Regions from separate parts of the Vibrio sp. M260121 genome, predicted to be linked through region 1. Evidence: predicted binding sites of a transcription regulator. Region 1 holds the regulator's gene; each other region holds the start of a gene.
What was found. The regulator PurR, encoded in region 1, represses purine synthesis genes. The targets are predictions, from matches to a motif close to TNANGNAAACGTTTNCNTNA.
Positions count from the first base shown of each region.

Region 1 (4,292 bases):
CTTGTTGCTGTGCTTTGGCGTTTTCTAGCGTTAAATATTGACCGAAGTTGACACCTAAAAAGATGATGGTCGCGAGTAGGATCAGTCCTAAAATCAGTTTCTTATTCATATCAATGGCTCCGTTTGGCTTCTTAAATAATAAGACAGAATGAAGTAAGAAAAAATTTCAAAAAAAAACCGCAGTGTGAAAACTGCGGCTTTTACTCAATGTCATGCTGAAATGATTGCTCTACGAGAGAGCACTCATCAACTCTTCCCGGCGAGACTGAGGTACGACGCTCCAATGTGTACCGTTGATAGCGCCTTCAAGCGCCCACAACAATTCAAGGCTTACCGTAGAGGCATGCGTATCTTGGATTGCTTTGTAAGCGTTTAGGGCACCTTCTTCTTCTAGTTGCTCGACAGAGTCAATGCCTGCTTTCTTCAACATACGTTCAGTTGCAAGGCGTAGATTAGGAAGGTCTTTCAATCGGTTAGGTTTGGCGCTCGCTTGTTGTTTTTTCTCTTGCTTAGCAGTCTCTAGAGATTGCTTTGCAACTTCAATCAAGCGATCGGTCGAATCCCATAGATCATCAGAAATAGCGTAGTATTTCGTAACGACTGGGAAACCACGTTTCTTGTAGACGTACGGTTTTAGTCCTTGAGTCTCGAAGTCAGATGAAGTTTGTTGGTCAGCTCGTATATGAAGTTGATTGTTCACAACTAGTGCAAACATCGTTTCATCGGCGAAGAGCCCAAAGCCGCCAAACATTGAACGCGACTTGATATTACCAAGTGCCTCAAACAGCTTCATTGAGTCTTTGAGTATCGGTTTATCCATGATGTGTTATCTCGGTGTAATTAATATTACGCCACCAAAAATCAGGTCCGAGAGATTAGCAAATGCATGCAGACACAATGTCATTAAAGGGTAAACTCACTTAATGCATATTTGCCATCGGTAACCCCGCTACCTTCCATCTAATAAGATGGTTCAGGCCGGAGGCTTTGCGTCCCACCCTTTCGAATGGTTTGCCCTGTGCGTGACTCTTTGAGAATACTTCGTATATTGAATTAACATCACGTTTCAAACACAAAAGTGTGATCTTGGTTCAGTTAATAGCGCTAAGTTGATGTGTTTTGTTTCATATTGCTGAGCATCTACTTGTCATACAAAAGCTTGATGTAGGAAATGGGCTACACCTTAATTAAAACAGCAACTTATCGAAGCTTAAGGTTGTATTCTTGAGCTGAAATATTAAGGGAAAGTTATTTTTAGATATTAAAAAAGCGCCCATAAGAGCGCTTTATAAAATGAGTTCGCAGATGAGGTTAGTTTAGTTTCTTAACCGTGTTGCGAACAACGATCTCTGGTTGCATCTCGAACACACGTTTCTCGTGTTCTTTGTCTTTGATGCGTTCCAAAAGGATCTCAAATGCGTTTTTACCCACACGACGTTTTGGTTGGTGGATAGTCGTTAGCGGTGGAGAAAAGTATTCTGCAAGCTCAATGTTGTCGTAACCGATCACGGATACATCATCCGGTACTTTGATACCGTTTTGCTGCAAGCGGCTCATTAAGCCTAGCGCCATTGTGTCGTTAAAACAGAAGACAGCTGTTGGGCGTTTTTCCATTGCTGTGATGTTATCTGCCGCCAGTACAGCAGTATCACATTCGAAGTTACCTTCAAGAACCCAATCTTCGTTAACCGTTAGGTTTGCTTCCGCCATTGCTCGGCGGTAACCAGCGATACGCTCTTGGCACGCTGCTTTTTCAAAATGACCGCTCAAACATGCGATGTCAGTGTGACCGTTATCGATCAGGTATTTCGTCGCGATGTAGCCGCCTTCTTCCGAGTTATCGATGATCTTATCTGCCTGCGAGCTCTCAGGGCCCCAGTCCATCACAACTTTTGGAATGTCAGAATGGCGGTCTAACATCTCTTTTAGCTCTTCCGTCAAGTCAGAACACATTACTAGGATGCCATCTACGCGTTTCTCAGCTAGCATGCGGATGTAGTCACGTTGCTTCTCGTAGATACCGCCCGTGTTACAAAGAATTAGAGTGTAACCTTGACGGTAACAGTAACTCTCAACACCATCGATGACTTCAGAGAAGAATAGGTTGGTTGATTGAGTAACTAACATACCGATAGTACGAGTAGAGTTGCACTTCAAGCTACGAGCAACGGCGCTTGGCGCGTAATTTAGTTCATCAACCGCTTTCATTACTTTTTCTTGGGTTGCTTCTGCAACAAAGCGAGTTTTGTTAATTACGTGCGAAACCGTTGTGGTAGAAACGCCGGCTAAGCGAGCAACGTCTTTAATAGTGGCCATAAATGATGTCCTGTATCGAGCTACTGAATACCGTGAGTGAAGACAACCATACGCTTAGGGTCTTGCACAAACCGAGCAACTGCAAGAAAGGGCATTGCTGAGATATTTGGCAGTGGTTGTTCCGAATCGGTATAAAAAGATTTGTAGCAACATTTGTTGCTGATACTCATATTCCCTTCTTTTATAAGTGAGGAATTAGTCAGCAATCATGTTAAGAAAACACAAAAACCGCTATATTTCAGCGGTTTACATATAAATCATATTTAATCGTTTGCGCTCACATTTTAGACTGATGTGGGCAGGCTGGCAATATTTTCAGCGGTTGTTTTGTGCCCTTGAGGTCACATTTTCACGGCTAAATTGGTTGGGATTCTCTAAGCCAGATTAAAACTAAACGAATAAAATAGGGAGCCTAAATAGCAGGCTCCCTAAAATAGGCGGCAATTATTCACCAAGAAGGTAGGTGCTGTCCAGTTTACAAAATGCAATTAATAGTTGCGCAACGCTAATATAGAAGCCAAATTCGTCGAACTGCTTACATTTAGCAGCAAACTGAGGTAGCCAAGTCAAAAGATGCTGTTGGATGAAATCGTTCTGCTTGTCGAACGCTTCTTCCATGTGCTTTTCTTGCTCTAGTTCGTTAGAGCGAATAATCATATTACCCAAGAAATCCAACTCTACCGCTAGGTGGTCAGCTGGCTCTTTCAGGTTTTCATCAACTTGCACGCCAAACTCTGCCATCAGTTTTTCCATCTCTTCTGCTGGCTTATCGTTTAGCAGGCCAGATTGGCCAATGTACATAGAGGCGTAAGGCAGTGCACCGTGCTTTTCTGTCTTAAGGAAAAGCTCGCAAAAGTCTGCTGCCAACTCAAGTTGTGCGTCTTCACGATCCTGCAGACGGTTAAGTGCATCAACAAGGGTATCCACAGCTGGTTTTAATGACTCATTTTCACCAAGGCCAGCCAAAAAGCTTCGAATTTCAACACTGTGGTAGCTTTCTAGTTCTTTCTCTGTCAGTTCTTTTGCGAACAGGCTAGAAAACCACCAATAGATTTCTGCGCGTTTCTCGTTAAAAGCTTTCACTTCTTGCATTTTTTTGCTCCTAAATGGTTATCCCCTAAGTGTAAACAATTAAGATGAATAGCAGTAACTATAATTGTTATCCATTATGGGAAAATATGCGCGTTTATGAATGGCTGTAAATAAGCTTGCTTTGAATCAATAAAAACGCAAAATCTTGCTTTTTAATGTATCTATGACTAGAAATGTTACTAGTTATGAATAGAATACGTCTTGGAAAATAAAAAAGACAGAAAGTGGTGTAAATGAGCTATCACGTATTAGTCGTAGAAGATGATGTAGTAACTCGTAGTAAGCTTGCGGGCTATTTCCAAAATGAAGGCTACAAAGTTAGTGAAGCAGAGAGCGGGGCAGAAATGCGCGAAGTGCTTCAAAGTGGCGATGTAGACCTGATCATGTTGGATATTAACTTGCCTGGCGAAGATGGCCTTATGCTTACGCGTGAATTACGCAGCCAATCAGATATCGGCATCATATTAGTGACAGGACGCACGGATAGCATTGACAAAATCGTTGGCCTAGAAATGGGCGCAGACGATTATGTGACAAAGCCTTTTGAACTAAGGGAATTATTAGTTCGCGTTAAGAACTTGCTGTGGCGCATTTCAGCGGCACGTAGCGGTTCGCAAAAGACAGCGAACGACACTAATGAAGAACACATTGTGCGCTTCGGTGAGTGGACGTTTGACATTCAACGTCGTGCTCTAAGCCGTAACGGTGAGCCAGTGAAACTAACCAAAGCGGAATATGAGCTATTGGTGGCACTGTCTTCGTACCCAAATCAGGTACTAAGCCGCGAGCGTATTTTGAATATGATCAGCCACCGAGTGGATGCGCCAAACGATCGTACTATCGATGTACTGATTCGACGCATGCGCGCTAAGATGGAGTTTGAT
Region 1 is NZ_JATABF010000004.1:106,081-110,372, reverse strand. Features, by position in the region: gene QTO06_RS04200 (TVP38/TMEM64 family protein) at 1-109, opposite strand, end outside; gene QTO06_RS04195 (TfoX/Sxy family DNA transformation protein) at 230-820, opposite strand; cyclic di-GMP riboswitch class I at 937-1,026, opposite strand; gene purR (HTH-type transcriptional repressor PurR) at 1,312-2,316, opposite strand; gene QTO06_RS04185 (hypothetical protein) at 2,337-2,486, opposite strand; gene torD (molecular chaperone TorD) at 2,761-3,408, opposite strand; gene torR (two-component system response regulator TorR) at 3,642-4,292, shown strand, end outside.

Region 2 (4,292 bases), on a different contig from region 1:
TCTTGTATCTGCTGAATCTAAACCACTGCCATTCGGATAACGAACCTATAACCTTAAACTAATAGCGCGTCATTCAGAGCCTAAGCGATATCAGGAATCTGCTTTCAACGTACTCTGAGCTGATACTTCCATACGCTAGAAAAACAAAAAGGCCCTCAAATGAGGACCTTTAAATTGGGTGAACTTTCGAAATAGATGGGTCGAGTTCTAGGAGAACACACGGAGTTTGCTTCTAGCAAATGAGTATGTTCGACAACGAAATCGGCTCAGTCTATGAAGAAGGTTACGCGTAAACTGGTAGACGCTTACAAATCTCTAGAACTTTCTGTTTTGTTGCTTCGATAACTTCTTCGTTGCCGATGTTATCTAGAACGTCACACATCCAGTTTGCTAGCTCTTTCGCGTCATCTTCAGTGAAGCCGCGACGAGTAATTGCTGGCGTACCAACACGGATACCAGACGTTACGAATGGGCTGCGTGGGTCGTTTGGAACAGAGTTCTTGTTTACTGTGATGTTTGCTGCACCTAGTGCTGCATCTGCATCTTTACCAGTGATGTCTTTGTCGATTAGGTCAACTAGGAATAGGTGGTTCTCAGTACCGTTAGATACGATCTTGTAGCCACGCTCTTGGAATTGACCAACCATTGCTTTCGCGTTTTTCACTACGTTAGCTTGGTAAGCTTTGAATTCAGGCTCCATCGCTTCTTTGAACGCCACAGCTTTACCAGCGATAACGTGCATTAGAGGACCACCTTGACCGCCCGGGAATACTGCTGAGTTCAGCTTCTTGTACAGCTCTTCACCTTCATTAGAAAGGATAAGACCGCCACGAGGACCCGCTAGCGTTTTGTGTGTAGTCGTTGTTACTACGTGAGCGTGTGGAACTGGTGTTGGGTACTCGCCTGCTGCGATTAGACCAGCAACGTGCGCCATGTCTACGAATAGGTAAGCATCAACTTTGTCTGCGATTTCACGCATGCGTTTCCAATCAACGATTTGCGAGTAAGCAGAAAAACCACCGATGATCATCTTAGGCTTGTGCTCAAGCGCTAGCTGTTCCATCTCGTCGTAGTTGATTTGACCTGCTTCGTCGATACCGTAAGGAATAACGTTGTAGTGCTTACCAGAGAAGTTTACTGGTGAACCGTGAGTTAGGTGACCACCGTGCGCTAGGCTCATACCAAGAACTGTGTCGCCTGGGTTTAGAAGCGCCATGTAAACTGCGCTGTTTGCTTGAGAACCTGAGTGAGGCTGTACGTTCGCGTACTCACAACCAAATAGTTGGCATGCACGATCGATTGCTAGTGCTTCAGCTTTATCTACGTACTCACAACCGCCGTAGTAACGCTTGCCTGGGTAGCCTTCAGCGTATTTGTTCGTTAGCTGAGAACCTTGAGCTTCCATTACACGTGGACTTGTGTAGTTTTCAGAAGCGATAAGTTCAATGTGTTCTTCCTGGCGAAGAGTCTCTTCCTGGATAGCTGCGAACAGTTCCGCATCGTAATCTGCGATGTTCATATCACGCTTAAGCATCTGTATCTCCTGACTCAGATTGGTACTGAAAGTTGCAAAAAAACTGAATAACGACCTAACGCAAACGTTTACGTCGAGCTAATGGCGCGCATTTTACATAATTTGATCTAGGTCATAAAGAGAAATTTGTAATTTTTCTCATGCAGTTTTTTCATGATGACAAGTAAGAACTATCATGACGATATCGCAATCGTTTGACCATGAACCACTGACTGTCAAATTTGTGCTTTACACCCTGTAAAACAACAATTACATAGGTTTACCGTAAATTTTACCCTCTAGCTACCGAAAAGATCATCTTTTTACTACTATGCATGCCCGATTTATCATCAACGACTGCATATTAGATGGAAAAACACTCAAGAAAAGAAGACTGGATGGCAATTCTTACGGGGACCTTTTTGGTCGCTCAAGGCGTTTTCTTTCTCCAATCCGCGAACCTCTTAACCGGAGGCACCACAGGATTGGCTCTGCTTATTAGCCAATTTACACCTTTTACGTTTGGTGTGCTGTACTTTTTAGCCAACTGCCCTTTTTACTTGCTAGCATGGAAACGCTTCGGCCGTCATTTTGCGATTAATAGTGCAATTTCTGGCGCTTTGGTCTCTATCTTTGCTGATCACCTGTATTTACTGATTTCATTGGAATCAATCAACGAAATTTACTGCGCGGTAGCGGGTGGCTTGCTGATGGGCTTGGGTATGTTGATCCTATTCCGTCATCGTTCAAGCTTGGGTGGCTTCAACGTGCTGTGCTTGTTCATTCAGGACAAATTCGGTATTTCGGTCGGGAAATCTCAGATGGCGATCGACGCGTGTATCTTGTTTGCGTCTTTCTTCTTCGTCACACCTTGGGTGATCGGCTTATCGATTCTTGGCGCCTTCGCACTGAACCTTGTACTTGCAATGAATCACAAACCACATCGTTATTCTGTAAGCTACGGGTCATAGGATGAAAAAATAAAAGGCTTTGGGGAGCACTCCAAAGCCTTTTGTTTAGGACCGAAATCCTTAGGGGAAGCTTAATTTTTACTCTTCAATCAGCAAGATGCGAGTTTCGTAAGGACGCAATACCTGATGACTAGAAGCAATCGCGCTGGTCGCATTTTGATAGTTGGAAAGCAGGTTCTTGGCTTTACTCATATCAAAACGATCTGGTAGTACGCACTCCACTTCTTCACCGTAGTAGTTGTTGATACATAGCAGCGTTTGCTTATCGTTCTGACGTGCGTAAGCAAAAATACGTTTGTGCTCTGGCAGAAAGTCCTCGTAACGACCATCAGTGATTACTTGAACCTGTTTACGCAGTTCAATCAGACGTTTGTAGAAGTAGAACACCGAGTTCAAATCAGCAATCGCGGCTTCCGCGTTGATTGCAGAATAGTTCTGAGCCACCTCTAGCCACGGCGTGCCTTCAGTAAAACCCGCATGTTTCGCGCTGTTCCATTGCATTGGGGTACGTGAATTATCACGCGACTTCTGCGCCAAAATCGCCATCATATCGTCGTGAGATACACCATCGCGATTAACCATGATTTCGTACATGTTCGTGCTTTCAACATCGCGATATTGGCTGATTTCGGTGTAGCCCGGGTTGGTCATGCCGATCTCTTCACCTTGATAAACATAAGGTGTGCCTTGCATCATGTGTACCGATGCCGCAAGCATTTTGGCAGATTCAACACGGTATTGTTCGTCGTTACCTAATCGGCTCACAACGCGTGGTTGGTCGTGGTTACACCAAAATAGCGCGCCCCACCCTTTGCCATTTAAGCCAGTTTGCCAATGGTTGAAGATCTGTTTTAGTTGGATGAAATCAAACGGCGCTTTCGTCCACTTATCACCATTCGGGTAATCGACTTTAAGATGGTGGAAATTGAACACCATTGACAGCTCTTTGCCATCTTGCGCTGAATACTGCTGACAATGCTCTAGCGTGGTGGACGACATTTCACCCACCGTCACGCTGCCATATTTTTGGAACACGGCTTCACTGATCTCTTGAAGGTATTCGTGCACACGTGGTCCATCCGTGTAGAAACGGCGACCATCACCAATATCGTCACTTGGGAAGTCTTGTTGCTTGGAAATCAGGTTGATAACGTCAAGACGGAAGCCATCGACACCTTTTTCTGCCCAAAAGCTGATGACTTCTTTCACTTCTTCACGCACTACCGGGTTTTCCCAGTTTAGGTCCGCTTGCTCTTTAGCAAAAAGGTGCAAATAGTACTGACCCGTTTTTTCATCCAGCGCCCAAGCGTTGCCACCAAACTTAGATTGCCAGTTGTTTGGCTCTGCACCATCTACCGGATCTTTCCAGATGTAGTAATCACGGTACGGGCTGTTTTTATCACCCAGTGCTGATTGGAACCACTTGTGTTCTGTCGAAGTATGATTCACCACGATATCCATGATGATTCGAATACCCAGCTGGTGAGCCTCAGCCAACAGGGTATCGAAATCTTGCATGGTGCCGAAATCTGGGTTGATCGCATAGTAATCGGAAATGTCATAACCGTTGTCGATCATTGGTGATTGATAAACCGGCGTCAGCCAAATCGCATCCACACCAAGGTGTTTTAGATAATCCAGCTTAGAAATGATCCCTTTGATATCGCCCGTGCCTTTACTTCCACTGTCACAAAAGCTTTTTGGGTAAATTTGGTAGATGGTTGCGGTTTTCCACCAGCTCTCATCATGCTTGGTCATTGCCATTTCTAACGCTCACTTACCATTAAACGGAAACTTAAAAATCTTAA
Region 2 is NZ_JATABF010000032.1:21,508-25,799, forward strand. Features, by position in the region: gene glyA (serine hydroxymethyltransferase) at 284-1,534, opposite strand; gene QTO06_RS16730 (YitT family protein) at 1,882-2,484, shown strand; gene treC (alpha,alpha-phosphotrehalase) at 2,563-4,248, opposite strand.
Region 2: the regulator PurR is predicted to act here: its motif matches at 1,591-1,610, upstream of glyA (serine hydroxymethyltransferase).

Region 3 (4,292 bases), on a different contig from region 1:
TACGATTCATCGACCGCCTCCAACCATTAATTTGGATGAATTTGATGAAGGTAAACACCCAGCTCAAATTCGTTTGATTATGGAAGAATTACTGGCGCAGAACCTCTCTATGTTGGCAGTGCGCAGCAAAGGACAACTGGACGTTGCGTTGCCTTTGGCGTCGTGTGACTCGCTGAAAAAGCAACTACTGGCTCAATTGCCCTTCTCGCCGACCAATGCTCAAGCACGAGTCGTTAAAGAAATTGAAGCTGACTTAGAAAAAACGCACCCAATGATGCGCCTTGTTCAAGGTGACGTAGGCTCGGGGAAAACTCTAGTTGCTGCGCTTGCTGCCGTCAGAGCCATTGAACACGGCTATCAAGTCGCTTTAATGGCACCGACCGAGCTGCTCGCCGAACAGCACGCGATTAACTTCGCTAATTGGTTTGAGAAAATGGGCATTCAAGTCGGTTGGCTGGCGGGCAAATTAAAAGGTAAAGCCAAAGAAGCCGAATTGGCGCGTATTGCCAGTGGTGAAGCGCAAATGGTCGTGGGCACTCACGCCCTCTTCCAAGAACATGTTGAGTTCCATCATCTTGCTTTGGTCATTATTGATGAACAGCACCGCTTTGGTGTCCACCAGCGTTTAGAGCTACGCGAGAAAGGCGCGAAACAAGGCGCTTATCCACACCAACTCATCATGACAGCAACGCCAATTCCGCGAACATTAGCCATGACAGCTTATGCTGACTTAGAAACGTCGGTGATTGATGAGTTACCGCCAGGTCGAACACCAATCCAGACCGTCGCGATTCCAGACACCAAACGCGATGATATCGTCGAACGAGTGCGCAATGCCTGCTTAAACGAAGGCAAACAAGCGTATTGGGTATGTACCTTGATTGATGAGTCCGAAGTCTTGGAGGCTCAAGCCGCCGCCGACACTGCAGAAGAGCTGCAACGTAAACTGCCTGACGTAAAAATTGGTCTAGTACACGGACGAATGAAGCCCGCTGAGAAGCAAGCGGTGATGCAGGATTTCAAAGACAACAAGCTGCATTTACTGGTCGCAACGACAGTGATTGAAGTAGGCGTAGACGTACCCAATTCCAGCCTGATGATCATCGAGAACCCAGAGCGTTTAGGTTTGGCTCAGTTGCACCAGCTTAGAGGTCGTGTTGGTCGAGGTTCAGTGGCGAGCCATTGTGTGTTGCTGTATCACTCGCCACTATCAAAAACTGCGCAAAAACGTTTAGGCGTATTACGTGAAAGCAACGACGGCTTTGTGATTGCACAGAAAGACTTAGAGATTCGTGGACCGGGTGAGCTTCTTGGTACCAAACAAACTGGCTTGGCAGATTTTAAAATTGCCGACTTAGTGCGAGATCAGCGCTTAATTCCAGAAGTTCAACGCATCGCGCGTTACATTCATGACAACTACCCAACGAATGCGACAGCAATTATTGACCATTGGTTAGGTGAACGCGACATTTATTCCAAAGCATAAGAGATTAAGGCGAGCAATTTAGTTCGCCTTTTCTATCAACACTAAAGCAAACGTTTGCTTTTTGAATAAATCCATCTATAATCGCGCACAAAATTTATGGTGTGCGCCTTGTCACATCAAACCAACCTGAGTTGACACTGATTAACAGCAATCACAGGTCATAACGTCAACTCCACCCAGCACTCCCATTCAGCGAGCTCTGGGGCAAGAATTATTGCGACTAGCGAGACAAACATGACAACTTCAAACCGAACTTCGGAACTGGTCTATCAGTTAAACGATCGTCCACCACTACCTCAGACCATTTTTGCTGCACTTCAGCACTTATTGGCGATGTTCGTAGCCGTTATCACCCCTTCTCTGATCATTTGTCAGTCTTTGGGTGTGCCTGCTGACCAAACCAACACCATCATCAGCATGTCGCTGTTTGCATCTGGCGTGTCTTCCTTTATTCAAATTCGTACCTTTGGACCTATCGGCTCTGGCTTGCTTTCAGTGCAAGGCACCAGCTTCAACTTCCTTGGTCCAATCATTGGTGCGGGTCTTTCTCTTAAAGCCGGAGGCGCGGACATCAGCACCATGATGGCAGCGATTTTCGGTACTATCTTGGTGGCGTCTTTTGCTGAAATCCTGCTATCTCGCGTCCTAGAACACGCACGCCGCATCATTACACCATTGGTATCTGGCATTGTCGTGACGCTTATTGGCCTGACCCTAATTCAAGTGGGTTTGGTATCAATGGGTGGTGGCTACGCGGCAATGGGCGATGGATCTTTCGGTAGCCTAGACAAGTTAGCTCTCGCTGGCACAGTACTTGGCCTAATCGTAATTCTTAACCGCTCAAAGAACCCATACCTACGTGTTGCATCAATTGTAATTGCAATGCTGGTTGGCTACGTCATGGCGTACTTCATGGGCATGGTCGACACCTCAACACTGGGCGAAACTGACCTCATCGCATTGCCGATTCCAATGCAATACGGCTTAAGCTTTGACTGGTCTCTGTTTATTCCACTGGTTCTGATTTTCTTTATCACAGCACTAGAAGCGATCGGTGACATTACCGCAACGTCTGAAGTTTCCGGTGAGCCGGTGAAAGGTCCGGTTTACATGAAGCGCATTAAAGGTGGTGTATTGGCAGATGGTCTAAACTCAGCGATTGCAGCGGTCTTCAACAGCTTCCCAAACTCTACCTTCAGCCAAAACAACGGCATCATTATGCTCACTGGTGTAGCAAGTCGTTACGTGGGTTACTTCATCTCAGGCATGCTAGTAATTTTGGGGCTGTTTCCGGGTGTGGCAAGCTTTGTTCAGCTGATTCCTGAGCCAGTTCTGGGCGGCGCGACTATCGTGATGTTCGGTACCATTGCTGCAGCGGGCGTGCGCATCATCTCTCGTGTCGACCTCGATCGCCGCGCAATCCTGATTATGGCGCTGTCATTCTCAATGGGTTTGGGCATTGCACAAAAACCAGAAATTCTGCAATTCATGCCTGAGTTTATTAAGAGCATTTTCTCCACGGGTGTGGCAGCAGGCGGCATCACCGCTATCGTATTGAACCTACTGCTTCCAGAGAAACTGGAAGAGGAAGACGAGCTGGTTGCTCAAGAGGTAAAAGAATCCTAACCTTGCACTAGGATGATCGGAAAGCCCAACCAGACTTTGGTTGGGCTTTTTTATTGGAATCAGTTGAGCGAAGAAAGCTTACTTGGTTGGGAAACTGATTTGCGCACTTAACCCACCTTCACTGCGGTTACGTACCACAACCGAGCCAGAATGCTGGCTAACGATACGCTTCACAATGGCTAATCCTAAGCCCGTCCCTTCACTGCCACGTGCCGTATCACCACGAGTGAAAGGTTCAAACAAGCGTGCGATTTGCGATTGCTCGATGCCCGGACCATTATCTTCAACGCACACCCACACCAACTGTTTGTCGGCAGTGACGCCCGTACTGATTTTCACCCAGCCATTACCGTATCGTAGAGCGTTGACTACAAGGTTACTCACCGCGCGTTTAATCGCAATTGGACTGCCTTTCGCGGTTGGCATCGTAAGGTTGAGGTCAGTTTCGATTTCGACTTCATAACCCCCTTCCGACGTTGCTACATCGCTGGTAATGGTATTGATGTCCACCTGCTCAAACGACTCTTTATTTACTGGCTTGAGGTAGTCCATAAACTGACTGATGATCTCGTTACACTCTTCGGTATCACTGATGATGCCTTCGGCTAAGTAACTGTCTTCAGGTGACATCATTTCTGTCGCAAGGCGAATACGCGTCAGCGGCGTGCGTAAGTCGTGGCTGATGCCTGCCATTAGTAGCGCACGATCTTCTTCCAGTTCTTGAATGCCTTTCGACATCTGGTTGAATGCGCGAGTTACAGAGCGGATTTCTGAAGCACCTTTCTCTGGCAATGGCGGCGGAATTTCACCTCGACCTACTCCTTTCGCGGCTTTTTCTAGCGCAATCAAAGGTCGGTTTTGCAAACGGATAAACAACCAGCCACCAGCAATGATCAGAAGCGCCATGATCAAGCTGTTGCGGAACAGCGGAGCAAAATCTTCTTCTTGCAGTTCAGAGAGCGGAATACGGATGATGGAGTTCGGCAACTGATCGATACGCATCCACAGAATGTAGCTTTCACTGCCAAGCAGCAAACGCACTTCCGTTGGAGAACCGAGCTCTTGCGTCATCTCTTCCGACATCAAATCAATCGACATCGCATGATTGAACTCATTCATCATCTCGCTATCGACGCTATGTACCGTCACGCCCAAGTTTTCCAGCAGTTGATGACGGAGT
Region 3 is NZ_JATABF010000005.1:46,075-50,366, forward strand. Features, by position in the region: gene recG (ATP-dependent DNA helicase RecG) at 1-1,486, shown strand, start outside; gene QTO06_RS04850 (uracil-xanthine permease family protein) at 1,721-3,112, shown strand; gene envZ (two-component system sensor histidine kinase EnvZ) at 3,191-4,292, opposite strand, start outside.
Region 3: the regulator PurR is predicted to act here: its motif matches at 1,529-1,548, upstream of QTO06_RS04850 (uracil-xanthine permease family protein).